DNA from 4 places in the Pseudomonas sp. PvP027 genome. Region 1 is predicted to be linked to each of the others. Evidence: predicted binding sites of a transcription regulator. Region 1 holds the regulator's gene; each other region holds the start of a gene.
The links. Region 1 encodes sigma-54, which starts transcription at its own class of promoters, with help from an activator protein. Its sites were predicted from a motif close to ANTGGCATNNANNTTGCTNT; they were not measured.
Positions count from the first base shown of each region.

Region 1 (8,007 bases):
GCGTTGGCCCTGCACGAGCAACTGCTGCCAGCGCTCGCTCATCTGTTGCAAGTGACCGAGCACAAGGCGCAGCAGGTGCATGCCTTCGTCAAGACCGGTCGCACGCACCTGATGGACGCGATGCCGGTGCGCATGAGTCAGGTACTCAACGGCTGGTCACAACAGATTCGCGCCAACATCGAGCATCTGCAGGGCTTGCAGCCAAGCCTGCAGTCGCTGGCTCAGGGCGGGACCGCCGTCGGGACCGGCATCAATGCGCATCCGGAGTTTGCGCTGCGTTTCAGTTGCCAGTTGAGCAGCCTGACCGGCGTCCAGTTCACGCCTGGCAAGGACCTGTTCGCGCTGATCGGTTCACAGGACACGGCCGTCGCAGTATCTGGTCAGCTCAAGGCCACTGCGGTGTCACTGATGAAAATCGCCAATGACCTGCGCTGGATGAATTCGGGGCCGTTGGCTGGCCTGGGTGAGATCGAACTGGAGGCGTTGCAGCCCGGCTCATCGATCATGCCGGGCAAGGTCAATCCGGTGATTCCGGAAGCGACCGCCATGGTTGCCGCGCAGGTGATCGGCAACGACGCCACGATCACCGTGGCAGGGCAGTCGGGCAACTTCGAACTGAACGTGATGCTGCCCATCATCGCCCAGAACCTGTTGAGCAGTATCGAGTTGCTGGCTAATTCCAGTCGGCTGCTGGCTGACAAGGCGATTGCCAGCTTCAAGGTCAACGAGTCCAAGCTCAAGGAAGCGCTGTCGCGCAATCCGATTCTGGTGACCGCGCTTAACCCCATCATTGGCTATCAGAAGGCCGCCGAAATTGCCAAGACCGCCTACAAGCAAGGTCGGCCGGTGATTGACGTTGCCCTTGAACACACCGACTTGCAGCGCAGCGAACTGGAAGTGTTGCTAAACCCCGAAAAACTCACCGCTGGCGGTATCTGATTCCGCCCGGCCAACGTTCCTGGAGGTACCTCATGCAGCATTGGAAACGCACCATCGAGCAGGCCAATCGCTGTTTCAATCTCGGCGAGTGGGTCGAAGCCCGCGAGTTGTACCTTCAGGCGCTGGCGTTGGCGCAAGTCCTGTTCGAGCGCTGGGCGGATGTCGACGAAGCGGTCGCGGCCTGTGTGATTTCTCACCACAACCTGGCGGATCTCCACCTGAGTCTGGGTCAGCCGGAGGAGAGCGCCGAGTACCTGTGTGCCATCCACCAGCACCTGTTGCAGACCATGCAGGATCAACGTCTCCCGCCCGCCCTGCGCGAGGCGGCCTTGCGTCACAGCAGCAAAACATACGCCGAACTGCTGAGTTTCATCAGCGAACACGGCGAGTACCCGCGCACTCATCGGTTGCTGAGCAGCAGCGAGCATACGCGCTCATCGCTGCAGCGCCATTCGGCAAATCCTTCCGGACTTTTCTACGGAGCACATTGAAATGCCTTACACCTTGCCTGCACTGCCTTACGCATACGATGCCCTTGAACCGCATATCGATGCGCAAACCATGGAAATCCACTACACCAAGCATCACCAGACCTACATCAACAACCTCAATGCAGCGGTCGAAGGCACGGAATTCGCGGACTGGTCTGTGGAGAAGCTGGTCGCCAGTGTCCAACAGTTGCCTGAAAACCTGCGCCCAGCGGTGATCAATCAGGGTGGTGGCCATGCCAATCACTCATTGTTCTGGGAAGTCATGGTGCCGGGCGGGGGAGGTTTGCCCAAGGGCGCTGTCGCTTCGGCGATTGAAGAACAACTGGGCGGCTATGAAGGCTTCAAGGAGGCATTCACCAAGGCCGCGTTGACCCGTTTCGGCAGTGGCTGGGCATGGCTGAGCGTTACGCCCGACAAGAAGCTGGTGGTGGAAAGCAGTGGTAATCAGGACAGCCCGTTGATGAACGGCAATACACCGATTCTGGGGCTGGACGTGTGGGAGCACGCTTACTACCTGCGTTATCAGAACCGTCGTCCCGAATACATTAACGCGTTCTATAACGTGATCAATTGGGATGAGGTGTCTCGCCGTTATCAGGCAGCCCTGGCCTGAGCCTGGCAACCGCATACAAGGCAGCCTATGCGCTCAGAACTCCTCGCGCTCAGCAATGTGCGGTTATTTCGTCTGGCAGTCGGGAGCCTGCTGTTGTTGGCGGGTATGGCGCTCCTGATTGCCCATGGGCTGAACTGGATGCGCGTGCAAGGCTGGTGGTGACGGATACCGCGTTTGTCCGAGGGCTTATTCGCCCTCGTCAAACCGGTTGTCGATCAGCTCGACCAGGCCATCGAGCGCTTCCTGTTCGAATTCGCCCTCGGTGTGCAGGTGGATCTCGGTGCCCTTGCCGGCAGCGAGCATCATCACAGCCATGATGCTTTTGCCGTCGACCATGCTCTCGGGCGTGCGGCCGACCCTGATCTTGCAGGGGAACTTGCCTGCGACGCCCACGAATTTGGCGGCAGCGCGGGCATGCAGGCCCAGTTTGTTGATGATGGTGATTTGACGAGCGGGCATCGCAGTGAAAATCCTTCAGCTGAGGTCGCGGTGGCGAACCTGAACGTTCTTGAGTGATTGTTGCAAGACCTGACCAAGCCGTTCGGTCAGGTAGACCGAACGGTGGTGTCCACCCGTGCAGCCGATGGCAATGGTAACGTAAGAACGGTTACTGGCTGCAAACCGGGGTAGCCATTTGTTCAGGTAAGCGAAGATGTCCTGAAACATTTCTTCGACATCAGGCTGCACCGACAGGTAGTCGATAACGGGTTGTTCGAGCCCAGAGTGGTCGCGCAGTTCCGGCTTCCAGTACGGATTGGGCAGGCAGCGCACATCGAATACCAGGTCTGCATCAATGGGCATGCCGCGCTTGAAACCAAACGACTCGATCAGAAACGCAGTGCCTGGCTCGGGCTTGTTCAGCAGACGAAGCTTGAGCGCGTCGCGCAACTGATAGAGGTTCAGGTGGGTGGTGTTGATCTTCAGGTCGGCCAGATCGATGATCGGGCCCAGCAATGTAGTCTCGTCGCGTATCGCCTCGGCCAGCGAGCGATCTGCCGTGCTCAAGGGGTGGCGACGTCGGGTTTCCGAGAAGCGTTTGAGCAGGGTGGCTTCGTCGGCATCCAGATACAGCACGTCGCACTGGATATTGCGTGAGCGCACTTCATCGAGCATCTGCGGAAAACGGGTCAGATGGCTTGGCAGGTTGCGGGCATCTATCGAAACCGCCAGCAAGGGTTCGGCGAGTTCGGTGTTGATCAGTGCGCGTTCGGCCAGTTCCGGCAGCAGACCGGCAGGAAGGTTGTCGACACAATAGAAGCCGTTGTCTTCCAGTACATCCAGCGCGGTGCTTTTGCCCGAACCGGAGCGGCCGCTGACGATGATCATGCGCATTGTCAAGGACCTTTTTGTGCGTCCAGCACCACGTTATACAGCGCTTCATCGCTTGCCGCGTTGCGCAGGCTCTTGCGCACGTCGGCCTTGTCGAGCATTCCGGCAATCTGGCTAAGCAGCTCCAGGTGATCGTCGGTCGCCTTCTGCGGGACCAGCAAGACAAACAGCAAGTCTACGGGCGCGCCGTCGATGGCGTCAAAATCTACCGGGGCATCAAGGTGAATCACGGCACTGACAGGCTCGCCACAGGAGGCCAGGCGGCAGTGAGGAATGGCGATGCCGTTGCCGAAACCGGTCGATCCCAGTTTTTCACGGGCAATCAGGCTTTCGAACACAGTGCCCGATTCCATTCCCGGCACTTCGCGGCCGATCAGGTTGGCAATCTGTTCAAGTACACGTTTCTTGCTGCCGCCCGGCATGTTCACGAGTGAACGGCCGGGGGTCAGGATATTTTCAAATCGGATCATTTAAATGGGCGTTAGCGAGCGGCCGCACCTTTGAGGATGCTTTGCTGCTTTTCCTTATGCTTGAGCAATTGTCTGTCTAGCTTGTCAGTGAGCAGGTCGATGGCAGCGTACATGTCATCATGTTCAGCATTGGCAACGACCTCTCCACCATGGATGTGCAACGTGGCTTCGATCTTCTGCTTGAGCTTTTCGACCGTCATCGTGACCTGCACGTTGGTAATCTTGTCAAAATGCCCCTCGAGCTTCTTGAGCTTGAGCTCAACGTATTCACGAAGGGGTTTGGTCACTTCCAGTTGGTGTCCACTGATGTTGACTTGCATACAGCTTTCTCCTTTGCCAGTGCATAAAGAGGCAGGCATGGCGCCTGCCACTGGAACGCTGTGGCTCGGCCTGCATCACATCAGTCGCTTACGCTCACTGGAAGGGGCGATCCCGAGAGACTCACGGTACTTGGCGACTGTGCGACGGGCTACTTGAATGCCTTGTGCCTCCAGTAAACCAGCGATCTTGCTATCACTCAACGGCTTTTTCTGATTTTCCGCCGCAACCAGTTTTTTGATGATTGCACGGATTGCCGTGGACGAGCATTCACCGCCCTCGGAGGTGCTCACATGGCTTGAGAAGAAGTATTTCAGCTCGTAAATGCCGCGTGGGGTGTGCATGAATTTCTGGGTGGTTACGCGCGAGATGGTCGACTCGTGCATGCCCACTGCCTCGGCAATGTCGTGCAGGACGAGCGGCTTCATGGCCTCGTCGCCGTACTCGAGAAAACCGCGCTGATGTTCGACGATTTGCGTGGCGACCTTCATCAGTGTTTCGTTGCGGCTTTGCAGGCTCTTGATGAACCAGCGCGCTTCCTGCAACTGATTGCGCATGAAGGTGTTGTCCGCGCTGGTGTCGGCGCGCCGCACGAAGCCCGCGTATTGCGGGTTGACGCGCAGGCGCGGTACTGATTCCTGATTGAGCTCGACCAGCCAGCGTTCGTTGTCCTTGCGCACGATCACGTCCGGAATGACGTATTCGGCTTCGGTGGATTCGATCTGCGAGCCTGGACGCGGGTTGAGGCTCTGGACCAGTTCGATGACCTGGCGCAGCTCGTCTTCCTTGAGCTTCATGCGTCGCATCAGCTGGCCGTAGTCGCGGCTTCCAAGCAGATCGATGTAGTCGCTGACCAGACGTTGTGCTTCTGTCAGCCAAGGCGTCTTCGCTGGCAGCTGGCGCAGTTGCAGCAGCAGGCATTCGCTCAGGTTGCGTGCGCCGATGCCGGCAGGTTCAAACTGCTGGATGCGGTGCAGTACGGCTTCGATCTCGTCGAGTTCGATGTCCAGTTCGGGGTCGAACGACTCGAGAATCTCCTCAAGCGTCTCGTCGAGGTAGCCCTGGTTGTTGATGCAGTCGATCAGCGTGACCGCCACCAGGCGGTCCTTGTCGGACATCGGCGCAACATTCAGTTGCCACAGCAGGTGACTTTGCAGGCTTTCGCCGGCAGAAGTGCGTGTGGTGAAGTCCCACTCGTCGTCATCATTGCTTGGCAGGCTGCTGGCGCTGGTCTGGTAGATGTCTTCCCATGCGGTATCGACGGGCAGCTCGTTGGGAATGCGTTCGTTCCATTCGCCTTCTTCAAGGTTGTCCACGGTAGGCGCGGATTCCTGATAGGTCGGTTCCTGAACGTCGGGGTTGGGCTTTTGTTCGATGTTGTCGGCAAGCGGGTCGGAGTTGTCGAAGTCGTCGCCTTCTTCCTGCCGCTCAAGCATAGGGTTTGACTCCAGCGCTTCCTGGATCTCCTGCTGGAGATCCAGAGTTGAAAGCTGAAGTAAGCGGATTGCCTGTTGCAGCTGCGGTGTCATCGTCAGCTGCTGGCCCATTCTCAAGACTAGCGATGGTTTCATGGCAGGGGCTAAACACCTTATTCGCCGGCGCGCATGCGCCATCTACTACAGGCGCCGTGGCGCCAACTTAAGCAAATTATATGCCTGAAACCTGTGCGTTTGCCTAGAGTGATATGACAAATAAAATGTTGTCAATACACTGCGTAGGCATCAATCGGCTGCGAAGCGCAAAGGGCAGTCGATTAAAGGCGGAACTCGTGGCCGAGATAGACTTCTTTCACCAACTGGTTCGCCAGAATGGTCTCTGAGTCGCCTTCCGCAATCAGCTGCCCATCGTTGACGATGTAGGCCGTCTCGCAGATATCCAGCGTTTCCCGGACGTTGTGGTCGGTGATCAGTACACCGATACCCTTGGCCTTGAGGTGGTGAATGATCTGCTTGATGTCACCTACCGAAATAGGGTCGACACCTGCGAACGGTTCATCCAGCAGGATGAATTTCGGCGCGGTGGCCAGGGCGCGAGCGATTTCCACGCGGCGACGTTCACCACCCGACAGGCTCATGCCCAGGTTGTCGCGGATGTGGGTGATGTGGAACTCCTGCAGGAGGCTTTCCAGCTCCTTGCGGCGTGCGCCGGCATCGAGCTCCTTGCGGGTCTCGAGAATCGCCATGATGTTGTCGGATACCGACAGCTTGCGGAAGATCGAGGCTTCCTGAGGCAGGTAGCCGATACCCGCACGGGCGCGACCGTGCATGGGTTGGTGGCTGACATCCAGATCGTCAATCAGCACGCGACCCTGATCGGCCTGGACCAGGCCGACGATCATGTAGAAGCAGGTGGTTTTGCCGGCGCCGTTCGGGCCCAGCAGGCCGACGATCTGGCCGCTGTCGATGGAGATGCTCACATCGCGCACGACCTGCCGGCTTTTGTAGCTTTTAGCCAGATGCTGGGCTTTGAGCGTCGCCATTTACTGGGCCTTCTGAGGTTGATCGGTTTTCTTTTTCGGCTGGATGACCATGTCGATACGCGGACGTGGTGTGGTCACCTTGGCACCGCCATTGGCACGACCGGCGCTGACGACCTGTCTGACCGTGTCGTAGACGATTTTCTCGCCTTCCGAGGTGTTGCCGTCATTGATGACCTTGGCCTTGTCGATCAGGACGATACGGTCCTGTCCGGCGTAATACTGGATGGTGACGGCATAGGCCTGCACGATCGGTTTGTCCACGGCAGGCTTCTGCTCGTAGTAGGCCAGATTGCCGACGGAGGTAAATACATCGACTTCGCCCTGGGCATTACGAGTAATCGTCACGGTGTTGCCCGTGATTTTCATCGAACCCTGAGTGATGATGACATTGCCCTTGTAAGTCGCCACGCCTTTCTTGTCATCGAGCTGAGCATCGTCAGACTGGATGTGGATAGGCTGATCTCGGTCGGTTGGCAGGGACCAGGCGCTCGCGCTTCCCAGTGCTGCGCCCAGGCCGAGCAATAAAGGAAGAGTTTTAACGAGCCTCATACTGTCCTCTTACGTTGGACAGCAGGTCCATCCTGCTGTCTTTCAAATACGCTTTCATTCCCTTGGCCGTGGTCACACCGCCCGCGCCGTCGATTCTAACGTCTTGGTCGGTCTGCGCATATTGCTTCTGAGGGAATACGGTCATGCGACTACTGGTGATAATAGTCGTACGTTGTTTTTCATCGGTACGTTCGACGCGAACCGAATCGATCAGCTCGACCTGGTCGCCGCCGGACGAAACCTCGCCTTTCTTGCTCTGCACGTGCCAGGGAAACTCGCCGCCGCGGTACATATGCAGGTCGGGCGTGGTCAACAGGGTCACGTCAGTGGCTTTCACATGCTCAACCTTGTCGGAGGTCATGTCGTACTGAAGTTTGCCGTCGGGCAGGTACTGAACGCTGTGGGCGTTGATTGCATAGTAGTCGATGACAGTGTCGTCGACCGTCGAGACCGGTTGATCCATAAAGCTTTCCGGGCTGATGTTCCAGTAGCCGACCGCTGCCAGCAGCAGCGCCAGTACCCCGAGAAGCAGGAACTTGCGAATTTTTTTAGTGAACATAATGGCTTCTATAAATAGGCGGAGTGAGCCGCTTCAAGGTTGCCTTGCGCACTCAGAATCAGTTCGCAGAATTCGCGCGCCGCGCCTTCGCCGCCTCGCGCCCTGGTTATCCCGTGTGCATGCTCGCGTACAAAACCGGCCGCATTGGCCACTGCCATGCCCAGGCCGACGCGTCTGATGACGGGCAAGTCTGGCAGATCATCACCCAGATAAGCGACCTGTTCGTAACTCAGATTGAGTTCTGCAAGCAACTTGTCCAG
Region 1 covers NZ_JAFIBK010000001.1:4,358,511-4,366,517, forward strand. The annotation lists gene JOE33_RS18825 (class II fumarate hydratase) at 1-939, shown strand, start outside; gene JOE33_RS18830 (tetratricopeptide repeat protein) at 972-1,430, shown strand; gene JOE33_RS18835 (superoxide dismutase) at 1,432-2,043, shown strand; gene JOE33_RS25885 (hypothetical protein) at 2,071-2,205, shown strand; gene JOE33_RS18840 (HPr family phosphocarrier protein) at 2,230-2,502, opposite strand; gene rapZ (RNase adapter RapZ) at 2,518-3,375, opposite strand; gene ptsN (PTS IIA-like nitrogen regulatory protein PtsN) at 3,378-3,842, opposite strand; gene raiA (ribosome-associated translation inhibitor RaiA) at 3,854-4,162, opposite strand; gene JOE33_RS18860 (RNA polymerase factor sigma-54) at 4,238-5,731, opposite strand; gene lptB (LPS export ABC transporter ATP-binding protein) at 5,914-6,639, opposite strand; gene lptA (lipopolysaccharide transport periplasmic protein LptA) at 6,640-7,188, opposite strand; gene lptC (LPS export ABC transporter periplasmic protein LptC) at 7,175-7,747, opposite strand; gene JOE33_RS18880 (HAD family hydrolase) at 7,756-8,007, opposite strand, start outside.

Region 2 (8,007 bases), 690 kb from region 1:
GCGCCAGCGCAGGCAGGCTGATCAACAGCAGCAGGCAAATCAGACTTTGACGCATGAGACTCTCGACAGCAGGGGCAAGATTGGCCGTCAGCATAGAACACATCGCCCTATGCTGCGCTATCCGCCTGATGTGTCAGAGTTTCGCAGGGCAAAGGTCGGCAGTGGCCAGTATCAGCGCCTGATCGTGAATCGGGTCGGTCTGATAACGCTTCAGCGCCGCATCCAGTTGCATCCGGCAGGTTTCCGCCTTGCGCAGTGGCTGGAAGTCCGCGTATGCCTGAAGCAATTGGGTTTGCAGGCGATCCAGCTTCGGGCGGATGTCATCGACCAGGCTGAGCCTGACCGTGTCGGGCGCCTTGCCTGCTGCGTGCCATTGGGCGAGCAGGGCGTTCTGCACCTGTTTATTGGCTTCGATCTGGGCGAGGAACAGGCGTTGAACGTCATCTGGGTTGAGCTTGAACTCGGCAGCACGGGCCTGGGCTGCGCTGATCACTTGCAGCTCGCGCGGCGGGTCCTCGACGGCCTTGCCGCTGTCCCACTTGCTCAGGGCAACCTGATCGGCGATGGTCAGGCGCTCGCTGATCGCTTGCAGCAGGGGTTCAAGTGCAGAAGGCTTTTGCTCGGCAGTGAAAGCGAAACAGGAAGACATGAACGTCATTGTCAGCAGGGAAGTGGCCAGAATAAGGCGCATGGCAGTTCCATCTCGGTTCGGTTGGGAGATGCAGATTTAACTCCAGGCGACCGGACAGAGCCAGTGTTGCGGGGTGAACAAAAGTTCACGCGGTAAAATCCGGGCAAAAAAAAGACCTCCCGAAGGAGGTCTCCTGTTACGCCATCAACGCTGGCGCAGCTGGATCAGCAGCTGTAGTACAGCTCGTATTCCAGTGGGTGTACGAAGGTGCGAACCTTGATTTCTTCTTCGCTTTTCAGCTCGATGTAGGCATCGATGAAGTCGTCGCTGAAGACGCCGCCCTTGGTCAGGAACGCGCGGCCCTTGTCCAGTTCTTCCAGGGCTTCTTTCAGGCTGCCGCAAACTTGTGGGATCTCTTTGGCCTCTTCAGGCGGCAGGTCATACAGGTTTTTGTCAGCTGCGTCGCCAGGGTGGATCTTGTTCTGGATTCCGTCCAGGCCAGCCATCAGCAGGGCAGCGAATGCCAGGTACGGGTTGGCCGCTGGATCCGGGAAGCGTGCTTCGATACGACGGCCGCGCGGGCTGTTGACGTACGGAATACGGATCGACGCGGAGCGGTTACGCGCCGAGTAGGCCAGCATCACCGGTGCTTCGAAACCTGGGACCAGACGCTTGTAGGAGTTGGTCGACGGGTTGGTGAAGCCGTTCAGGGCCTTGCCGTGCTTGATGATGCCGCCGATGAAGTACAGGGCGGTATCGGACAGACCGGCATAGCCTTCGCCTGCGAAGGTGTTCTTGCCATCCTTGGAGATGGACATGTGTACGTGCATACCCGAGCCGTTGTCACCGTACAGTGGCTTGGGCATGAAAGTAGCGGTACGGCCGTAAGCGTCGGCAACGTTGTGTACGCAGTACTTGAGGGTCTGAACTTCGTCAGCCTTCTTGACCAGCGTGTTGAATTTCACGCCGATTTCGTTCTGGCCGGCAGTCGCCACCTCGTGGTGGTGAACTTCCACGACCTGGCCCATTTCTTCCAGGGCGTTGCACATTGCGGTACGGATTTCGTGGTCGTGGTCGACTGGTGGCAGAGGGAAGTAGCCGCCTTTGACGCCCGGACGGTGGCCCTTGTTGCCGCCATCAACGTCGCCGTCGGTCATCCAGGAAGCCTGTTCGGAGAAGATCTTGAACATGGAACCGGAGATGTCGGACTTGAACTTCACTTCGTCGAAGATGAAGAACTCTGGCTCCGGACCTACGAATACGGTGTCGCCGATACCGGTCGACTTCAGGTATTCCTCGGCACGGTGGGCAATGGCGCGCGGGTCGCGGTCGTAGCCTTGCATGGTCGAAGGTTCGATGACGTCGCACACCAGAACCAGGGTCGGCTCTTCGGTGAACGGGTCGAGCAGAGCGGTTTCGTCATCCGGCAGGAGAATCATGTCGGACGCTTCGATGCCTTTCCAGCCAGCGATGGAGGAACCGTCGAACATTTTGCCGACTTCGAAGAAATCGTCTTCCAGTGCATCGCGCGCAGGCATGGTGACGTGCTGCTGCTTGCCCTTGGTGTCTGTGAAGCGCAGATCAATCCATTTAACGTCATGATCTTTGATGAGTTGAACCGACTTCGACATGGTGTCCTCCGGGTGGCTAGAGACCGACTTGATAGAGTTGTGGTCCCTTGGATTTGGGTGATGCCGGCGCAAATACTCTGCCAAGGCAACCTGCCTCACAAGGGAGCAATTTGCATGCCAGTGCCCCGTGTTGGGTTTTTTGCCTCAAACGCAGGTTTTCAGGGGGTGAAAACGCACCACACGTGAAAAACACGCACCTTTATGGCGCTGCAATTTGGTGCGCCGACTCTTTTTGGTGCGCCGATGATTGCGTGTACGATAACTGGTTAAACCTTGAGCAATTTCCGCTATAATCCGCGCCCCCCTTTTTTGGTCGGCACCTCACGCTCCGTTTCCATGAAACTAATCGTTAAAGTTTTCCCAGAAATCACCATCAAAAGCCCGCCGGTGCGCAAGAAGTTCATCCGGCAACTGGGCAAGAACATTCGTACCGTGCTCCGTGAACTGGACGCGGACATTGTCGTGGGTGGCGTATGGGACAACCTTGAGGTCGAAACCCGCCTTACCGACCCCAAAGTGCTGCAGGGCATCCGCGAGCGGCTGAGCTGCATGCCGGGCATTGCCAATTTTCTGCAGGTCGCCGAGTACCCGCTGGGCGATCTGGACGACGTGGTTGCCAAGTGCAAACTGCACTACGCCGACCTGTTGCCAGGCAAGATGTTTTCAGTGCGCTGCAAGCGCGCCGGCCGACACGACTTCAGCTCCATGGACGTCGAGAAATACGTCGGCAGCAAGTTGCGCATGCAGTGCGGCGCGGCCGGAATCGAGCTGAAAAAGCCCGATCTGGTCGTTCGTATGGAAATTCGCGACCAACGGTTGTTTGTCGTTCACGATCAGCATCAGGGCATGGGCGGTTACCCGCTGGGCGCGCTGGAGCAGACCCTGGTATTGATGTCCGGCGGGTTCGATTCGACCGTTGCGGCCTACCAGATCATGCGCCGCGGCCTGATGGCGCACTTCTGCTTCTTCAATCTGGGCGGACGGGCCCATGAACTGGGCGTGATGGAAGTCGCGCACTTCATCTGGAAGAAGTACGGAAGTTCACAGCGCGTGCTGTTTGTCAGCGTACCGTTCGAGGAAGTTCTCGGAGAAATTCTGCAGAAAGTCGATAACAGTCATATGGGTGTAGTTTTGAAGCGTATGATGTTACGCGCTGCATCCGCCGTGGCTGATCGTCTTGAAATCGATGTGCTGGTCACCGGCGAAGCGATTTCCCAGGTTGCCAGCCAGACGCTGCCCAACCTGTCGCTGATTGACGCGGCAACCGACAAGCTGGTCCTGCGGCCACTGGTTGCCACCCACAAGCAGGACATCGTGGACCTGGCGACTGAAATCGGCACCGCTGATTTTGCCCGGCACATGCCTGAGTATTGCGGGGTGATTTCGGTCAACCCCAAGACCAACGCCAAGCGGAATCGCGTTGAGTACGAAGAAAAACAGTTCGACATGGCGATTCTCGAGCAGGCGCTCGAACGCGCGAAGCTGGTTTCGATCGATCGGGTCATCGACGATCTGAGCCGCAATGTCGATATAGAAGAAGTCAGCCAGGCGCTGGCCGGTCAGGTGATTCTCGACATCCGTCACCCGGATGCCCAGGAAGACCAGCCGCTGCAAGTCCCTGGCGTGGAGATACAGACGTTGCCGTTCTACGCATTGAACAGCCGTTTCAAGGCACTGGATGACACGCGCCAGTACCTGCTGTATTGCGACAAAGGCGTCATGAGTCGCCTGCATGCCCACCATTTGCTCAGTGAGGGACATGCCAATGTGCGCGTATATCGACCGAGCTAAGTGCCCGGGGCTGTTTGCCTGTGGCTTGCGTCACCGGCCCCCCGACACCCGTCGTCATGCCGTAACGGCTTTTGCCGACTCAAAATAGTAATCGCTGTCCTTAACCAGTCAGCAGACCGAATCCTCTGATCGAGATACACAAGTGATCGAAAATCTACGTAACATCGCCATCATTGCTCACGTTGACCATGGTAAGACCACCCTGGTAGACAAACTCCTGCGTCAATCCGGCACTCTGGAGCGCGGCGAGCTCAACGATGAGCGCGTGATGGACTCCAACGACCAGGAAAAAGAGCGCGGTATTACCATTCTCGCGAAGAACACCGCGATCAACTGGAATGGCTACCACATCAACATCGTGGACACCCCGGGCCACGCCGACTTCGGTGGTGAAGTAGAGCGCGTGATGTCGATGGTTGACTCCGTTCTGCTGCTGGTCGATGCCCAGGACGGCCCTATGCCGCAAACCCGTTTCGTGACCAAGAAGGCTTTCGAAGCCGGCCTGCGTCCAATCGTGGTCATCAACAAGGTTGACCGTCCAGGCGCACGTCCGGACTGGGTTCTGGACCAGATCTTCGACCTGTTCGACAACCTGGGTGCCACCGAAGAACAGCTGGACTTCAAAGTCGTCTACGCCTCGGCCCTGAACGGCATTGCCGGTCTGGAACACACCGCCATGGCTGAAGACATGACCCCGCTGTACCAGGCGATTGTCGATCACGTCCCTGCGCCAAAGGTTGACCGTGACGGTCCGTTCCAGATGCAGATTTCCGCACTGGACTACAACAGCTTCCTGGGCGTCATCGGTGTTGGCCGTATCGCTCGTGGTCGCGTCAAGCCGAACACTCCGGTTGTTGCCATCGACGTCAACGGCAAGAAGCGTAACGGCCGTATCCTGAAGCTGATGGGTCACCACGGTCTGCACCGTATCGACGTTGAAGAAGCAGCTGCCGGCGACATCGTCTGCATCAGCGGCTTCGACCAGCTGTTCATCTCCGACACCCTGTGCGACCCACTGAATGTCGAAGCGATGAAGCCGCTGACCGTTGACGAACCTACCGTTTCGATGACCTTCCAGGTTAACGATTCGCCGTTCTGCGGTAAGGAAGGCAAGTTCGTCACCAGCCGTAACATCAAGGAACGTCTGGACAAGGAACTGCTGTACAACGTTGCCCTGCGCGTTGAAGAAGGCGACACCGCCGACAAGTTCAAGGTCTCCGGCCGTGGTGAGCTGCACCTCTCGGTACTGATCGAAACCATGCGTCGCGAAGGCTTCGAAATGGGTGTTGGTCGTCCTGAAGTGATCATCCGCATGGTTGACGGCGTCAAGCACGAACCGTACGAAAACGTCACCATCGACCTGCCTGAAGAAGCGCAGGGCGCGATCATGGAGCAAATGGGTAACCGTAAAGGCGACCTGACCAACATGGTTCCGGATGGCAAGGGCCGTGTGCGCCTTGAGTACAACATCCCGGCACGTGGCCTGATCGGTTTCCGTAACGAGTTCCTGACCCTGACTTCCGGCGCAGGCATCCTGACCAGCATCTTCGACCGTTACGACGTGATGAAGTCCGGCGACATGTCCGGCCGTCAGAACGGCGTTCTGGTTTCGGTTGCTACCGGCAAGGCGCTGACCTACTCCCTGGAAACACTGCAAGCCCGTGGCAAGCTGTTCCTGGGTCATGGCGAAGACGTGTACGAAGGTCAGATCGTCGGCATCAACAGCCGCGACAACGACCTGGGTGTAAACCCAACCAAAGGCAAGAAGCTCGACAACATGCGTGCTTCCGGTAAGGACGAAACCATCGCTCTGGTTCCGCCTATCCGTTTCACTCTGGAACAAGCGCTGGAATTCGTACAAGAAGACGAACTCTGCGAAGTGACTCCAAAGTCGATCCGCCTGCGTAAGAAAATCCTTGGCGAAAGCGAGCGTACTCGTGCTGCCAAGAAGTCGGGCAACTGAGTAATCAGTTAGTCGGCTAGACACAAAAAACCCGGTCGCGAGACCGGGTTTTTTTATGCCCGCCGTTTGTGGCCTATGGCACAGCTCGCTCGGCGGCAAGCTACTTTGAACGGCCGCCGCCCACTGGCGCCAACAGCAACTCGATACGTTGCTTGCGGATCCCGTCGGCAGCCGCTTCGGCCAGAGCTGCGTCGGTGATGATGGTGTCGAATTGCTCGAGCCCGGCAACCTTGTACATACCGAAGGTGCCATATTTGGAGCTGGTAGCGATCAGCACGGTTTGCGAGGCCGACTGCATGGCGGCCTGCTTGACCTCGACCTTCAGCGCTGACGGTGTGGTGGTGCCACGTTGCAGGTCCCACGAGCTGGTGGACATGAAGGCCACATCAGTCGCCAGCTGGCGCAAGGTTGCCGCTGCCAGGCCGCCGACGCTGGAGCGGTTCGGATGATCGAGCAGCCCGCCGGTGTGAATCACATCCACATGCGCAGCATCGGCCAGCGCGTTGACCACGCCGAAATCATTGGTGACCACGGTCATGCCCGACAGCGCGATGATGTGCGGGACGATTTCGAGTGTGCTGGTGCCTGCGTCCAGATAGATCGTCATGTCCGGGTGCAGCAAACCCGCTGCTAGCCGAGCCATGCCCTGCTTGTGCGGCAACTCCACCACCGCCTTGGACTGGTGGCTGGGTTCGCTGTGGACCTGGCTGGCGATACGCACGCCCCCGGTGACCGAGTAGGCGCGACCTTCCTGTTCCAGCTGGGCGATGTCGCGGCGGATGGTCATGTGCGAGCAATCGAACATCTCCATCAACTGATGCACGCTGAGCACCTGATGCTTGCGCAACTGACGCAGCATCAGCTCCCGGCGCTGATCAGGGATCATAGGTGTACCGCCGGAAATGGCGATCTCCTCTTCAGTGGACATTCGTACTCCTGTACATCAATGAGCCGCCTCAGGCAGCAGACGGTCCGCGCATCTTAGCCAATCGCTTCGGCAATGGAAGCGGTTGCAGGCTTTTTTGCGCGGTTCGGCTCATCTTACCTCTGTCGCACTTCAACTCATCCAGTTGCCACCGTCGACGTTATAGGTCTGGGCGACCACGTACTCGCTGTCCGCTGAAGCCAGGAAAATGGCCATGCCGGTCAAATCGTCCGCCGTGCCCATGCGCCCGAAAGGCACTTGTTCGCCCACCAGCCTTTTCTTCTCGCCCAATGGCCGGTTTTCGTGGCGGGCGAACAATGCATCGACGCCGTCCCAGTGTTCGCCATCGACCACACCCGGCGCGATGGCGTTGACATTGATGCCATGCCGAATGAGGTCCAGCCCGGCCGATTGGGTCAGGCTGATCACTGCAGCCTTGGTCGCGCAATACACAGCCACCAGCGCTTCGCCACGGCGACCCGCCTGGCTGGCCATGTTGATGATCTTGCCGCCGTGTCCCTGAGCAATCATTTGCTTCGCCGCGGCCTGCAAGGTGAACAGCGTGCCGCCGACATTGATCGAAAACAGCCGCTCGTAGCTGTCGCGGGTGATGTCGACGATCGGTGCCAAGTCGAACAGTGCGGCATTGTTGATCAGGATATCCAGCTTGCCGACCTGGGCGACCACTGCGGCGATGGCCTGATCGATGGACGACTGATCCGTGACGTCCATCCGCACCGCATAAGCGTGGGGTCCCAATTCGGTCGCTGTCGCCTGTGCGCGTTGCAGATCGATATCGGCAATCGCCACGCGCGCGCCTTCGTTAATGTACGCCTGCGCAAACGCCCGCCCGATGCCTCGCGCCGATCCGGTGATCAGCGCGCTTTTACCTTCAAGTCTTTTCATGAGTTCATCATCCGTTCAATACAGTTGAGGGCTGGCGCTCTACTTCGGGTAGCCGGCACGTTTCATCTCGCGCTCGGTCACCGCCTGCGCGGCTGTGAGCGCCTGTTCAGTGGTGGTTTGCCCGGTCACGGCGGCAGAGAACAGCTTGCCGACTGAGGTG
Region 2 covers NZ_JAFIBK010000001.1:3,664,760-3,672,766, forward strand. The annotation lists gene JOE33_RS15625 (DUF4124 domain-containing protein) at 1-55, opposite strand, end outside; gene JOE33_RS15630 (chorismate mutase) at 134-691, opposite strand; gene glnA (glutamate--ammonia ligase) at 856-2,262, opposite strand; gene thiI (tRNA uracil 4-sulfurtransferase ThiI) at 2,599-4,053, shown strand; gene typA (translational GTPase TypA) at 4,196-6,016, shown strand; gene JOE33_RS15650 (DeoR/GlpR family DNA-binding transcription regulator) at 6,117-6,944, opposite strand; gene JOE33_RS15655 (L-iditol 2-dehydrogenase) at 7,074-7,847, opposite strand; gene JOE33_RS15660 (sugar ABC transporter substrate-binding protein) at 7,887-8,007, opposite strand, start outside.
Region 2: the regulator sigma-54 is predicted to act here: its motif matches at 2,365-2,384, upstream of glnA (glutamate--ammonia ligase).

Region 3 (8,007 bases), 3.4 Mb from region 1:
ACATACGGAAGCGTCAGGCTGGCTATGACTTCTGTTATAGCTATTCGCCAGTAATTTTCATAGGTTTATGACTGTTTCGGGATGATCCGCTGGTCTGTCCGCGAGGACATGCGAACGAGTGCAGGACGTGTCGCGACGCGCGATGAACGGACCGTTAGCGATCCGTTCATCGCGCACCGGATCAGCTACGCGCCATTATTTTCCAGGCACGGTGGATCTTGCCGTTACGGGCAAAGTCCTGGTCGATGGTTTGCGCAGTAATATCCTCGACCGCATAGCGCTGACTCAGGTTTTCGTCGAGCACAAACTTGCGGAAGTTGTTGGAGAAGTACAACACGCCCCCCGGCGCCAGACGTGCCATGGCCAGATCGATCAGCTCGACCTGATCACGCTGGACATCAAAAATGCCTTCCATGCGCTTGGAGTTGGAGAACGTTGGTGGGTCGATGAAGATCAGGTCGTACTCGTCGCGATTAGCCTGCAGCCAGGCCATCACGTCGCCCTGCTCCAGGCGATTCTTGTCGGAGAAACCGTTCAACGACAGGTTGCGACGCGCCCAGTCCAGATAGGTCCGCGACAGGTCGACACTGGTGGTGCTGCGCGCACCGCCCTTGGCAGCATGCACACTGGCCGTGGCCGTGTAGGCAAACAGGTTCAGAAAGCGCTTGCCCGACGCCTCGCGCTGGATACGCATACGCATCGGCCGGTGGTCGAGAAACAGTCCGGTATCCAGGTAGTCGGTCAGATTGACCAGCAGCTTGACGCCGCCTTCGCTGACCTCAAGAAACTGACCCTGGGCGCTCTGGCGCTCGTACTGCTTGGTGCCGCTCTGACGCTCGCGACGCTTGATTACCACGCGGTTCTTGTCGATGTTCAGAGCTTGCGGAATGGCCGCCAGCGCATCGAACAGCCGCGCTGACGCCTTTTCCGGATCGATGGACTTGGGCGCTGCGTATTCCTGAACATGCACCCAGTCGTGATACAGATCGATTGCCAGCGAGTATTCAGGCATGTCGGCGTCATACACGCGGTAGCAATCAATCCCTTCGCGACGTACCCACTTGCCCATCAGCTTGAGGTTCTTCTGCAGGCGGTTGGCAAACATCTGCCCGCCTTCGCTGAGGCGTGCCTGCTCGACCACCACCGGTTCCGGTTTGATCGGGTTGCCGTTCTTGTTGAGTTTCCGCTCAACGACTTCAACCTCGACAGGGTTTTCGCGTTCGATCTGACGCTGCTCGGGTGTGCGTCGCTCGCCGGTCACGAACTGATCAGGTGTGACCTTGATCAGCAGCAGCTTGCACGGCAAGGCGCCGTTCCAGAACGAATACTGTTTGTGGCTGCGAATACCCATGCGCTTGCCCAGGTCAGGCGCGCCGGTGAACACCGCTGCTTCCCAGTTAAGGCAGGCCTGACGCAGGCGCTCACCGAGGTTCTGGTAGAGATACAGCAGGCTGGCTTCATCTCCCAGACGCTCGCCGTACGGAGGGTTGCAGATCACCAGGCCTTTCTGGTTCTGGTCGGGACGCGGTTCGAAGGTCGCGACTTCGCCCTGATAGACCTTGATCCAGTCGCTCAGACCGGCACGTTCGATGTTGTTACGCCCAGGCTGGATCAGCCGCGGATCGGCTTCGTAACCGCGAATCCAGGAAGGTGTCTTGGCCAACCCGGCCTCGGCGCGGGCCAGCGCTTCGTCGTGCAGCTTGCGCCACAGCGCCGGGACGTGGCCCAGCCAGGCCGAGAAGCCCCAGCGTTCACGCTTGATGTTCGGGGCGATGTCGGCGGCGATCATGCCGGCCTCGACCAGGAACGTACCGACACCGCACATCGGGTCAGCCAGCGCGCCCCCCTCGGCAGCGATGCGCGGCCAGCCGGCGCGGATCAGGATAGCGGCGGCGAGGTTTTCCTTCAGCGGTGCGGCCCCCTGCTGCAGGCGGTAACCGCGCTGGTGCAGGCTGTGCCCGGACAGGTCGAGAGACAAAATCGCTTCGCCGCGATCCAGACGCAGGTGCACGCGCAGATCGGGGTTGATCTTGTCGACCGACGGACGCTCGCCATCCGGGGTACGCAGCTTGTCGACGATCGCATCCTTGACCTTCAGTGCGCCGAAATGGGTGTTGTCGATGCCCGAGCCATGACCACTGAATTCCACCGCAATGGTGCCGTCGGATTCGAGATGATCCTGCCACTCGACATCCAGCACGCCGTGGTAAAGGTCTTCCGCATCCTTCATCGGGAAACGCTTGAGCACCAACAACACGCGGTTGGCCAGACGCGACCAGAGACACAGCCGGTAAGCGGTCTCCATGTCGGCCGAGCCGCGAATGGCTGAAGTGTGCTCGCGGGTCTCTTGCAGACCCAGCGCAGTGGCTTCCTCGGCAAGCAGGCCTTCAAGGCCCTTGGGGCAAGTGAGGAAAAGTTCGTAGCGATCCGACATGTGTATTCCAGGGCCTGAGCCGTCTGCGGCGGGCAACGCATTGCCCTGCCAGATTTGAACAGGCGTCTTTCATCGAGAACGCCTGCGTGGCACGTGATGTGTGCCGGTCCACCGCATGATCCTGTCATGTCATTGCGGCAGTTTTGGCGCGTATTAGAACAGATATCAGGCAAAGCGATGTCGGCAATAAAGACGCGCAATCAAAAGTCTTGTTTTGAAAAGTCACATTTTTGCAGCCTTACTGTGACCCTTCGTCGCTTAAGCAGCCAAGGCATTGAGCCAGTATATGAGCCTGATAAGCGATCTCAATTGGCTCGCAAACCCTCATGTTCAAGGGCCTGCAGAAAATATCATGGTTGAAACAGGTCACCGCTTATTGCTCGACAGACCTGAATGTGACGTGCTTATGACAAAACGATCATTCACACCGCCCTTCGCTTTGGTTAGAAATCGTCTCAGGTCATCGCCGCAATGGTGATGGCATCAAGGCCCGCGACGCCGGCAGCGGGCCCCAACGGCAGAAGATTCTGCCCGACCTCAACACGGGGTCTCAGGGATATTACAGTCAACAGACGAGGGCATTACCCTATGAGAAGACTTAAGCGTGATCCGTTGGAAAGAGCATTTTTACGCGGTTATCAATACGGCGTTCATGGCAAATCCCGTGAGCTTTGCCCTTTTACTCTACCGTCAGTACGCCAGGCATGGATCAATGGCTGGCGCGAAGGACGCGGCGACAACTGGGACGGTATGACCGGCACTGCGGGCATCCACAGACTCAACGAACTTCACGCGGTCGGATGAGGCGATTCAAATCAAAGACATTCAGGCCTCTGTCGGGCCACACACATGATTGACTGATTCACACCTGCACCATGCACGCCCGACCCGGGCGGCGGGCCAACGCCCAGGGGCTCTCTCGGAGAGCCCCTTTTTTTACCCCCGGGTTCAGTGTGCGACGCGAGGCATCGCCGCAATGGCATCCACCGACTCGCGAATCAGCGCAGGGCCCTTGTAAATGAAACCCGAATATATCTGCACCAGACTGGCACCCGCAGCGATTTTCTCGGCGGCATGCCGGCCTTCGGTGATCCCTCCGGCGGCGATGATCGGCAGACGGCCCGCGAGCTCACCGGCCAGCACCTTGACGATGTGCGTGCTTTTTTCCCGAACCGGCGCGCCGGACAAGCCACCCGCCTCGTCACCGTGCGGCAAACCTTCGACACCCTGGCGGCCGAGCGTGGTGTTGGTGGCGATGACTGCGTCCATACCGGATTCGATCAGGGCTGCGGCCACCAGCACGGTTTCTTCGTCGGTCATGTCCGGGGCAATCTTGATCGCCAGCGGCACACGCCTGCCATGCCGTTGCGTCAGCTCCTGCTGGCGCAGGCTCAGCGCCTGGAGCAGTTGCTTGAGCGAATCGCCGAACTGCAGGCTGCGCAGCCCCGGCGTGTTGGGCGAACTGACATTGACCGTGACGTAGCTGGCATGGGCATAGACCTTGTCCAGACAGATCAGGTAATCGTCTACCGCGCGCTCGACCGGCGTGTCGACGTTCTTGCCGATATTGATACCCAGAACGCCGCGATACTTTGCTGCTTCGACACGGGACACCAGGTTGTCGACACCCAGATTGTTGAAGCCCATGCGATTGATGATCGCCTCGGCGTTGGGCAGGCGGAAAATACGCGGCTTGGGATTGCCCGGCTGCGGACGTGGCGTCACCGTGCCGATCTCGACGAAACCGAAGCCCAGTTGCGCGAAGCCATCGATGGCCGCGCCATTCTTGTCGAGACCCGCTGCCAGCCCTACAGGGTTGGGAAACTCGAGGCCCATCACGCTGACCGGCAACTTCGCCGGGGACTTGCTCAGCAGGCCATTGAGGCCCAGCCGTCCGCCTGCACCGATCAGGTCCAGCGACAGGTCATGAGAGGTTTCCGGGGAAAGTTTGAACAGTAACTGGCGGGCCAGGTTATACATGGCGGGATGGGCTCGTGAGCAGCTGAATTCAGGGTGGCGATTATAGACGTGTGCGGGCCTGTCAGGCGAGGCGCGCGACAAACTTGTTGCTCGCCCTCCCCCCGCGATGGCATATGCCTTGCTTGAAACCGCTATCGGCACTCACTCCAACGGCGGAGCGGTGCATGGACAACGGCGTCGCTTCGACACTTGCATTGGCAATGGGTCGGACGACGCCTTTTTTCTGGACGGACCTTTGATGAAGCACGCGCGATGAAAGAACGAACCGGTAATGCGCTGGACTGGGTGGCCGGTAGCGACGCCCCGGAAATGAACAGCCTGGACGTGGGCTTCATGGCATTGACCGACTGCGCTCCGCTGGTGGTCGCGGCCACCCAGGGCTTCGCCCAGCCTTACGGCCTGAGCCTGAACCTGGAGCGTCAGACCTCCTGGGCCGGGCTGCGCGACAGACTGGTCAGCGGGCAGTTGCAGGCGGCACACAGCCTGTACGGCCTGATATATGCCGTGGAACTGGGCATCAGCGGTGGCCCGGCGACCGACATGGCCATCCTCATGGGGCTCAACCAGAACGGCCAGTGCATCAACCTGTCCCGCGAGTTGCAGCAGGCAGGCGTGATCACTCCTGAAGCACTGGACAAACGCGCGCACCAAAGCGGCTCAAGGCTGACCTTCGCGCAGACATTCCCCACCGGCAACCATGCCATGTGGCTCTACTACTGGCTGGCCAGCCAAGGCATTCATCCGCTCGATGATGTGACCAGTGTCGTGGTGCCACCCACGCAAATGGCGCAACACCTGCAGGCCGGTCGCATCGACGGTTTCTGCGCCGGCGAACCCTGGGGCGCCAGCGCCGTACAGCAGCAACTGGGCTTCACCATGGCGACCAGCCAGTCGATCTGGCCGGATCACCCGGGCAAGGTGCTCGGTTGCACCCGTGAGTTTGTCGAGCAGAACCCCAACACTGCCAGAGCGCTGATCATGGCCGTACTGGAAGCCAGCCGCTTCATCGAGGAAAACGACGATAACCGGCGCAGCACCGCGCAACTGCTCAGCGGTGCCGATTACCTGGACACCTCGGTGGACTGCATCGAGCCGCGTTTGCTCGGCCAGTACAGCGACGGTCTCGGCAATCGCTGGCAAGACCCTAACGCCGTCAGCTTCCATGCTCAGGGACAGGTCAACTACCCCTGGCTGTCCGACGGCATGTGGTTCATGACCCAGTTCCGACGCTGGGGCCTGTTGCGCGAAGACCCGGATTACCTGGCGGTGGCCAGTCGCGTCCAGCAACTCGACCTGTACCGTCAGGCAGCCAGTGCGCTGGGCATCGACGTACCCGCCGCAACCTTGCGCAGCAGCCAGCTGATCGATGGCAGGGTCTGGGACGGCAGCGATCCGGCAGGCTACGCGCGTAGCTTCAGGCTCCACTCGCTGGCCGACGACGTGCCCGCTGTGGCCAGTCGTTGACGGAGAACGTAACCATGCTGCGTATCCTGCTTATCAATGACACTGCCAAAAAGGTCGGGCGCCTCAGGTCGGCCTTGATAGAAGCCGGTTTCGAAGTGATCGACGAATCCGGACTGATCATCGACCTGCCCGCACGCGTTGAAGCTGTGCGCCCAGACGTCATCCTGATCGACACCGAATCGCCAGGTCGCGATGTGATGGAGCAAGTGGTGCTGGTCAGCCGCGACCAGCCACGGCCCATCGTGATGTTCACCGACGAGCACGATCCAGGCGTGATGCGCCAGGCCATCAAGTCCGGGGTCAGCGCTTATATCGTCGAGGGGATTCAGGCGCAACGGCTGCAACCGATTCTGGATGTGGCAATGGCCCGCTTTGAAAGCGATCAGGCGCTGCGCGCGCAATTGCATGCCCGCGACCAGCAACTGGCCGAGCGCAAGCGCATCGAACTGGCCAAGGGGCTGCTGATGAAGATGAAGGATTGCAACGAAGAGGACGCTTATACGCTGATGCGACGTCAGGCAATGAGTCGCCAGCAGAAGCTGATTCAGGTGGCCGAGCAGATTATCGCCATGAGCGAACTGCTGGGCTGAAGCCACGAAGAACGCCTGCCTGCACAGGCGTTCCTCAGGGGTTACAGGGGCGCAGCCAGTCAGCTCAGTTGCACATCCTTCATCGCCGGCACGTAGCCGTAGTCATACTCTTCCTGCACGAACGAGCGGTCGCCCTCCAACAGGATTCTCACCGTCGGCGCCTCGGTGCCGCCGATACGGTAGTCATCGCCGCTGGTGGGCACGCTGTCGATGAACGAAGTCACCAGGCCGTTCGGCATCACGCAGTGAGAGTACGTCTGGAAAGGCTGTGCAGGCGGATTGCCCAGCACCAGTCCGGATGCGTTCATCGGCCGGTAAGGCCCGAACAAATGCTCGCCCACAAAACCGTAAACGCCATCCGGCCCGGTCACACCGTCGGCATATGTAAACTTGTGGCTGATGGTGAACAAATAATACTTGCCGTCCTGAAAGACATAATGCGGACGTTCGGTCTGATCATTGACACCCACCGCTGTCACCAGTGGCGGCAATATTTCCCACTCTTCACCGCTGAGATCTTTGGCAACCGCCAGACCGATACAGCCCACTTGAAAACGCGCACCGCCCACTTCTTCATGGCCGGGTGGCACCGGGCCAAGTTCCGCAGCGCCCACTGAATGCGTACCGCGCTCTCCGGCGACATTACCTTCAAAGACCATATACAACTTGCCATCATTGGGATCAATAAACGGACTGGGGTCGCGGAAGTTCCACGTCGAGTTCTGCGCTTCGGTTTGATAATAAGTGCCGTCGGCCTCGAACAGTTTTTTGACCTGGGTAAAGTCTTTCAACTCCACGCCCTGATCGGACGTTACAATACGACCGCGGACTTTGGCAATTGTCGCCCCCGGTGTCACGCAGGTGTAGTAAAGATCAATATCACCCTTGTCATTCAACAGTACCGGTGTGCCCGCCCACTCGCGGGTGGTGGGCGACACGCCTTCGGCCATGACCCGGCCACCGAAGATCCAGTTCTTGCCGGTCCGCGAATACCAGTAGCACATGCGCGCCCGCCCGTGACGATCTTCCCAGTCGCGCTTGATGTCGTAGCGGCCGTTGGCGCCGAGATACTGCGGGTCGTCGGGGTGGCGATCGGCGGTCAGCGTGACAATGACCGACCAGCCGTTGACTGAAACCACCGTGCCGTCAAGCTCGCGCAACGGCATGGTGTCCCAGATGAAGACCTTATCACTCATGACCGGGAAGTCCGGTTTTACCAACGGTTGCGTGGTGGTCGGGTCATTTTCATTGACCTTCAACGCATCGGCACGGGACCAGATGGTAGGTGCGTAATTGATGTTACTCATGATGATGATGTCCTTTGCAGGCGCCTGTACAAGCAGCGCGGATAGGAAGGCAACACGGCAGGCATGCGTGCAATGCCGAGGTGCAGAGTGTGTCGGGCATTCAGGTGTCGAGGACAACCGGAAGCCGATAAAAGAGCGAGTAGCCGATGACTTCTTTCAAAGTAAGCATTTATCGAAATTGACTGGCAAACTGCAACTACAGATTACCGGATTGAAAAGTGAAATCACTTCT
Region 3 covers NZ_JAFIBK010000001.1:921,740-929,746, forward strand. The annotation lists gene rlmKL (bifunctional 23S rRNA (guanine(2069)-N(7))-methyltransferase RlmK/23S rRNA (guanine(2445)-N(2))-methyltransferase RlmL) at 182-2,434, opposite strand; gene JOE33_RS03630 (ribosome modulation factor) at 3,023-3,238, shown strand; gene JOE33_RS03635 (quinone-dependent dihydroorotate dehydrogenase) at 3,383-4,414, opposite strand; gene JOE33_RS03640 (CmpA/NrtA family ABC transporter substrate-binding protein) at 4,667-5,878, shown strand; gene JOE33_RS03645 (ANTAR domain-containing protein) at 5,893-6,468, shown strand; gene JOE33_RS03650 (glycoside hydrolase family 68 protein) at 6,528-7,775, opposite strand.
Region 3: the regulator sigma-54 is predicted to act here: its motif matches at 4,520-4,539, upstream of JOE33_RS03640 (CmpA/NrtA family ABC transporter substrate-binding protein).

Region 4 (8,007 bases), 790 kb from region 1:
AATCTGCGTCGCCTGCACCACCGCGGTCGAAAAGCACTGCGTTAGCAGCGACTGCGTGTAAGGCATAACATTGTTTCGCATCGACGATTTGTGATGCAGAGCATCAGGAACTCCATGCCTGCGCGGAGCGTTGGCACGAGAATCAGATCAGGACAGGCTTGCCTCACGCGTAATAATCGATCTCACTGCTGCCGATCACACGTGCCGCTGGCTGGCTGACCGGAATGGCCGCATCGACGCCTGCGATTTCATCGGAGGAATCGCTGGAGCTCATGCCACCGCCACGACCGCTGCGCTGGGCGCGACTGGCCTGCTCCTGAGCCTGTTGCTGGGCCTGCTGTTGCGACTGATCGGAGACATTGACGTCGACGTTGCCAAGCCCCTGCTGCACGAACGACTCACGCAACTTCGACATCTGGCTTTCCAGTGCGTCGCGCACGCCCATATGTGCGCTCATGAATGTCACCTGGGTTTGCTGCTCAGGCGCCATGTTGATACGGATATCCAGACGACCGAGTTCGGCAGGTTCCAGCTTGATATCGGCGGTCTTGAGATTCTGGCTCGACAGGTACATGACGCGGTCGACGATGCCTTCGGTCCAGCCACTTTGATGCATGGCCAATGGCTGGTTCATCAAGGGCGCGGCAGGTGCGGCCGCTGCGCGTGCAGGTTGCGCGGCCTGACTGAGCGCAGCGAGGCGATCGGCAAAGTTGTCGACGCGAGTGTCACCGGCGGCACCTTTGACATCCTTCAGCCCTTCACCGATCAAACCGCTGAATGACTTGTCGCTGCTTTCAGTGCTGCTGCCTTCGGACGGAAGCTGCTCGCTCAAGACCGACAGGTTATTGACGATATTCTGAGTGGGGTCAGCTTCGGCATTGCTCGGCGTCGCCTTGTTGGCAGCCTGGGCATTCTGCGCAGCCAGTTGAGTCTTGGCAGTGGCGTTTTCCAGCGCCAACTGCACGGCATCCAGACCGTCAAGCGGATCGGCGTCGGGATTGAACGCTTCTTCGGCCACAACTGACGGTGCGGCCTTAGTGGTAGTGACCGCCGAGACCGCTGGCGCAGTGATGACTTGCACACTTGGCGCCTTGGCTACAGGCGCTCCGGGAGCCTGTGCGACCATCGCCTGCAATGCCGGATCAAGGACCGGATCGACGATCGCCTGACCCTCAGCCAGCGCCGGATCGGCAGAAGCCTGTGCATCATCCTGCTTCGCATCAGAGTGGGCCGCGTCATCCGCAGCAGCCGACTTGGCTGGCAAATCATTGCCGCTATCGGCAACGCTCGACTTGTCGGCGGCATTTGCCTGATCGCTTGCAGACTTGTCCTTGCCGGCGGCAACCTTGTCCTTGTCAGGCGCGGCCTTGTCGCGAGCTGACTTCACTGGTGCGTCATCGCGCGCAGGGGCAGTGTCTTTCGCCTGCTTTGCATAGACGTTGGAAAAGCTGGAGGCCCCGTCCTTGCTGCTGTCAGCAGACTTGACCGCATTGTTGGCCACACCGGACCTGGCGGTCACAGTAGTTGTGGCCTGAAGAAGCGCATTGGTAGCAAGGGGCATTTCGGTCTCCGCATGAGCTGCTGGTTATCGCCTTACTTAAATAGTTAGCAATATGCGGGCCAATCTTTTAATGAGTTCCCATAGAGGGAATAGAGAGGGGGTTCTCAAGACTCAGCTGACGAACAGCTGCAGCTCGGACTTGAACAGCCCGCGAATCGTCATGTATTCGCTGTCGATCGTGCCGATCAGTTCTGCAAGACCTGCGAACTGCTGCTGCCGGGCCTGCTCTTCAAGCTGACGACACAACTCTGAAAGCTGCAAGGCGCCCATGTTGCTGCTGCTGCCCTTGAAACTGTGAGCGGTAAGGCTCAACTCCTGAAAATCAGGATGGCAGGCCCCGACAGCCAGACGCAGCTGCGCGATACGCTGCTCGGAATCCTTGAGAAAAACATCCAGCAAGGTCGGATATTCGTCCTCCATGACCTCCTGCAAAGCATTCAATACGCTGTAATCCAGATGAATCGACACTTGTTCACTCCTTGATCAAGACTCCAGGCGGGGATTATGCCACTCCCTCCCAGGAAAATTCCACGCAGGCGGTCCTGCCGTCCCTGGACCACCTGGCCTTGCGGCTCAATTCACAGACCAGATTCAGTCCGCGCCCATACAGTTCGTTACTGGCAGGCGTCTGCATCCGGGCCTTTTCCACATCAAACCCCTGGCCGCTGTCCTCGACGCCGAGGGTCAGCCGACCGCCCTCCGCGACCGTTTCAACCTGCAGGGTCACCCGGATGAAGCCAGAATGCAGGCTGTCGAGACGCTCTGCCCGCTGCTGATAATAAAGCCCGAAACCTGCGGCATCGTGCTTGAGTGTCGAATCCAACCCTAATACACCATGCTCCAGCGCATTGCTGTACAGCTCGCCGAGCACCATATGCAGCGCAGCGCCCTGATTACGGAGACCATGAACCTCCAGCAGCAATTGCAGTACATAAGGCAGCGGGTTGAAACGTTTGAGGGTCGAGGCACGAAACTCGAAGCTGGCCGACCAGTCCAGCGGGCTGGATGCGCCGCTGTCCGAATACATCATGGCAGGCAGGCTCTCCAGCGGCGCCTCGACAGCGCTGACTTCCAGCAGGCTGACATCGTCACGCGCCTTGCCGCCAAATTCGTTGAGTGCCTCGAGGATCTCTTCGATCAGTAACTGCGGCTCGCGATTGGCAGACAGAACCTGTCGCAGACGCTGCGCACCGAACAGCTCGTCCTGGCTGTTGCTGGTGTCGAGCACGCCGTCGGACAACAGAAATATGCGATCACCCGGTGCCAACGGATACACGTCGGTGCGCGCATCGAAGGCATCGACGCTCAATACGCCCAACGGTAGATGATTCGAGGTCAGCGGCACATGTTCGCCCTGCGCGCCGCGCAACAGGTAGCCGTCCGGCAAGCCACCACTCCAGACCTCGACCTGCCGCTGCGGCAGATTGATACACAGCAGCGTGGCACAGCAAAACATGTCGACCGGAAGGATGCGTTTGAGCTTGGCGTTCATTTCACGGAGGATTTCAACCAGGCCATAGCCCTTGGCTGTCATGCCGTAGAACACTTCTGCAAGCGGCATCGCGCCGACGGCAGCCGGCAAGCCATGTCCGGTGAAATCCCCGAGCAGCACCTGCATGTGCCCGGCGGGTGTGTAAGCGGCCAGCATCAGGTCGCCGTTGAACAGCGCGTAGGGGGACTGCAGGTAGCGGATATTGCTGGCCCCCAGGCAACCCGCATGGGCGATCTGATCGAACACCGCCTTGGCGACGCGCTGCTCATTGAGCAGGTACTCATGGTGCCTGGCGATCTGGTCACGCTGTTGGCGGACGGTTTCGTGCAATACCCGCAGACGGTTCATGGCATTGATCTTGGCGGCCAATACCAGCGGGTTGTAAGGCTTGGACATGAAATCGTCGCCACCGGCGTCCAGGCAGCGTGCAAGCGCTTCGCCTTCGGTGAGCGAGGTCAGGAAGATGATCGGCACCAGCGATTCGCCGGTCATCGCCTTGATCCTTCGCGCCGCCTCGAAGCCATCCATGACCGGCATCATGGCGTCCATCAGAATCAACTGCGGGCTTTCAGCCGTGAAAATGGCCACCGCTTCCACACCATTGCCCGCGCAGAGGACCCGGTGCCCCTGGCGCGCGACGATAGTTGAAAGCAGCAGCCGGTCGCTGGCGCTGTCATCAGCGATGAGAATGCACAGTTTTTTCGGGGCTGGCTGCACTGGGTATGCTCAATTCGAACAGCTTCGAGAAATTGGAAATGGCCAGAATCTTCAGCACATCAGGCGTGCAGTTGACCAGGCGCACCAGTGCCTTGTCACCTCCGGCGTGATCGCGCAGCAGCAACAGCATCCCCAGCGCAGAACTGTCCAGGTAATGAGTACCGCGCAGGTCGACCACGTAGCTCAGTGATTGCGGGTAGTCCTCATAGGCAGTGCGAAATGCCTGGTGGGAGTTGAAATCGAAGCGCCCTTCGATATAAAGGGTCAGTGTCTGGCCATCGGCAGAACGTTCGGAAGTGACAGTCATGGGAACCTCGAGGTGTTTCATCACCGAGACATTGATAGCGTAGACCAGCCAGAGAGATCACTGCGGGTCTGATTGAGTCAAACGTCAGAATTGTTCATGGCGAGGCAGGCGCTGCGACAATTCGTCGAGCAATTTCTGCTCGCGCTTGTCCTCCAGCCTGCGCGCCTCGTCCATGTACCGCTGCACCAGCTTGCGCAAGCCCTCTACCCGCGCGTAGCAATCCTGCCAGGCGCTGCGCGCCCGATCCAGGTTGGCCTTGTGCCATTCGAGACTTTTGTATTGCTGTGCAACCGCAACATCGAGCTGACTGAGAAAGCGTTGATAACCCAGCAGCCATTGCCCGGAAACCCCGGCGCTACCGCGCTCCAACCATTGCTGCTGATAATCCTGACGAAACTGGTCAAGCTCCTGCAGCTTGTTGTTGGCAAGGTTGACCTGCCCCTGGAAGTGCCCAAGACGCTGGGCGGCCGTTCGCTCGGCAGCTTCTGCCATCTCGACCACCGGCGCCAGACGCGCCGCTCGACTCTGGGCCATGGCTTATCAGCCGCCAGGAGCCGGTGCAAAGATCGACGCCAGCGCCTCGCTGCTACCTTGCATGCTTTCATTGTCACGCAGGCCCTGACGCTGGTAGCGCACCAGTACCGGATGCAGCGCAATGGCCATGTCCGTCTCGCGATCGCCGCCCGCTACATAGGCACCCACACTGATGAGATCGCGGGTCTGCTGATAGCGCGACCACAACTGTTTGAAATGCTGCGCACGCGCCATGTGCTCGGGGCTGACCACTGCGGGCATGACCCGGCTGATGGACGCTTCAATATCAATGGCCGGGTAATGCCCCTCTTCGGCCAGACGCCGGGACAGCACGATGTGACCGTCGAGTACACCACGCGCCGAGTCGGCAATCGGGTCCTGCTGGTCATCACCCTCAGACAGCACCGTGTAAAACGCGGTGATCGAACCACCGCCTGCCTCGGCATTGCCGGCGCGCTCCACCAGCTTGGGCAAACGGGCGAACACCGAAGGCGGATAGCCCTTGGTGGCTGGCGGCTCGCCAATGGCCAGCGCGATTTCACGCTGAGCCTGAGCAAAACGTGTCAGGGAGTCCATCAGCAACAGGACATTCTTGCCCTTGTCACGAAAGTATTCGGCGATTCGCGTGCAATACATCGCGGCACGCAAACGCATCAGTGGCGCATCATCGGCTGGCGACGCGACGACCACGGAACGCTTCAGGCCCTCCTCGCCGAGGATGTGCTCGATGAACTCCTTGACCTCACGGCCCCGCTCACCGATCAGGCCGACGACGATGATGTCCGCCTCGGTGAAGCGCGTCATCATGCCGAGCAGCACACTCTTACCCACACCAGTACCGGCAAACAGCCCGAGACGCTGACCGCGGCCCACCGTCAACAAACCGTTGATGCACCGAATGCCGACATCCAGCGGCTGACTGATGGGGTCACGCTTGAGCGGGTTGATGGTCGGGCCATCCATCGGCACCCAGTCCTCGGCCTTGATCGGCGAGCGACCATCCAGCGGGCGCCCGGCACCATCAAGCACCCGGCCCAGCATGCTCATGCCCATCGGCAGGCGACCGGTATCGGCCAGCGGCACGACGCGCGCGCCAGGTGCGATGCCGGCCACGCTGCCGACCGGCATCAGAAACACCTTGCCGCCCGAAAACCCCATTACTTCGGCTTCGACTTCCACCGGATGATGACTGTCGTCATTGATGACCACACACCGGCTGCCCATTGCCGCGCGCAGGCCCTCGGCCTCAAGCGTCAGACCCACCATGCGCAGCAGACGGCCTTCCACTACGGGCTGGGCTGGCAGGCTGATCGACTCGGCATAGGAACCGAGGCGCTTGCCAAAACTGGTGCGATCAAGGCGCATCGAGCGTGTCCGCGTCAGAATCGTCAGCGTCGGGCGCTTTACCTGGCGAGGCCTCCAGATCAACACTCAGATCGGCCGCCGCAGGATGGGTCAACTGTTCGTGCAACTGGTCGTGCATCTTGGAAATTGCCAGGGCGATGCGTGTCTCGACGCTGGCGTCGATACGGCTATGCTCGGTTTCGATCCGGCAACCGCCCGGCAGCAGGTCTTCGTCTTCGACGATTTTCCACGACTCTTCGTGACGTTCACGCATGGCCTTGACCAGCAGGAAGTCCTGAGGGTTTATGAAGATTCGCAGATTCTGCGCGCCCATCGGCAATAGCTTGAGTGCATCGCGCAGGACGCTGGCAATCTGCGCCGAGTCCGTGACCAGCTCGCGCTGAATCACCTTGCGCGCGATGTGCTCGACCAGGTGAATGACAGCCTTTTCGATCTGGGTGTCCTGCTCGGCAATGGGTTCCAGCAGGTGCCCCATCAGTTGCTCGAGGCTGGCGACCTTCGCGGCAAGCACGACTTCAGCCTCTTGTCGGACCTTGAGCTGGGTGCTGTGAAAGCCTTCTTTTTCGCCCGTGGCAAAGCCTTCGTTCCAGGCTTCCTGGCGGATGCTTTCCAGCTCTTCCAGGGTCAGTGGCTGGACTTCCTCCAGCGGCACTTCTTCCATCTCGGCCGGTTCGTCGACCAGCTCGGGCTCCGGTTCAGGTTCGGGCTCCACATGTGGATCGAAGCTGGGCAGCGACCAGATGTCGAGCAGCCCGGCGTCCTTGGCGCGAATGAGGTCGCTGGCCGATTCTTTATTGGAACTGGACATGAGTCGGCTGAATCCTTAGATCATTTCCTCGCCACCCTTGCCACCGAGTACGATCTCGCCGGCCTCGGCCATACGACGCGCAATGGTGAGGATTTCTTTCTGGGCGGTTTCCACATCGCTGACACGTACCGGACCTTTTGCTTCCAGGTCGTCGCGCAGCAGCTCGGAGGCACGCTTGGACATGTTCTTGAAGATTTTTTCCTTGATCGCTTCGTCCGAGCCCTTGAGCGCGAGTACCAGCACGTCCGAGGATACTTCGCGCAGCAGCGCCTGGATACCGCGATCGTCCACGTCGGAAAGATTGTTGAAGACGAACATGAGGTCTTCGATCTGTACCGAAAGGTCTTCGTCGACCTCGCGAATCGAGTCCATGAGTGCGCCTTCGATGGAGCTATCGAGGAAGTTCATGATATCGGCCGCACGCTTGATACCACCCAGTGTGGTACGCGACGTGTTGGCGTTACCGGAGAACTGCTTCTCGAGAATCTGGTTCAGTTCCTTGAGAGCCGCTGGCTGTACGGTGTTGAGCGAAGAAACGCGCAGGATGATATCCAGACGGACCTTGTGGTCGAAATGCCCAAGCACTTCGCCCGCCTGGTCGGCGTCGAGATAGGCAACCACGATAGCCTGAATCTGCGGGTGCTCGAAACGGATCACGTCGGCAACGGCACGTGGCTCCATCCACTTGAGGCTGTCCAGACCGCTGGTATTGCCACCCAGCAGGATCCGGTCGATCAGGCCGTTGGCCTTGTCCTCGCCCAGTGCCTGGGTCAGCATCTTGCGGATATAGCCGTCGGAACCGACGCCAAGGCTGGTCTGATCGCCGACGATGTCGACGAACTCGCTCATCACCTCTTCGACCTGCTCGCGATGCACATTGCGCATCTGCGCCATCGCTACGCCCACTTTCTGGACTTCCTTGGGGCCCATGTGCCGGAGCACCTGAGCCGCATCGGTTTCGCCCAGCGAGAGCAACAGTACAGCCGCTTTTTCAACTTTGGAGAGTTTGGCTACCATGGCTCGTTCATTCATCAGTGTTGATCCACTCTTTCACAACCTGAGCCACACGGCCAGGATCCTCAGCCACCAAACTCTTGATTGCATTCAGCTGTGCGTCATAGCCTTCGGTCGGGCTCGGCAGCAGAATGCTCTGCGGGCCGCCCAGGCTTACGCGATCGTTGGACAGTTCGCCGTCCAGACCGCCCATGCCACCCAGTTCGGCG
Region 4 covers NZ_JAFIBK010000001.1:5,148,351-5,156,357, reverse strand. The annotation lists gene JOE33_RS22445 (flagellar hook-length control protein FliK) at 164-1,561, opposite strand; gene JOE33_RS22440 (Hpt domain-containing protein) at 1,673-2,029, opposite strand; gene JOE33_RS22435 (fused response regulator/phosphatase) at 2,064-3,770, opposite strand; gene JOE33_RS22430 (STAS domain-containing protein) at 3,730-4,077, opposite strand; gene fliJ (flagellar export protein FliJ) at 4,162-4,611, opposite strand; gene fliI (flagellar protein export ATPase FliI) at 4,618-5,976, opposite strand; gene fliH (flagellar assembly protein FliH) at 5,966-6,784, opposite strand; gene fliG (flagellar motor switch protein FliG) at 6,800-7,816, opposite strand; gene fliF (flagellar basal-body MS-ring/collar protein FliF) at 7,809-8,007, opposite strand, start outside.
Region 4: the regulator sigma-54 is predicted to act here: its motif matches at 1,606-1,625, upstream of JOE33_RS22445 (flagellar hook-length control protein FliK).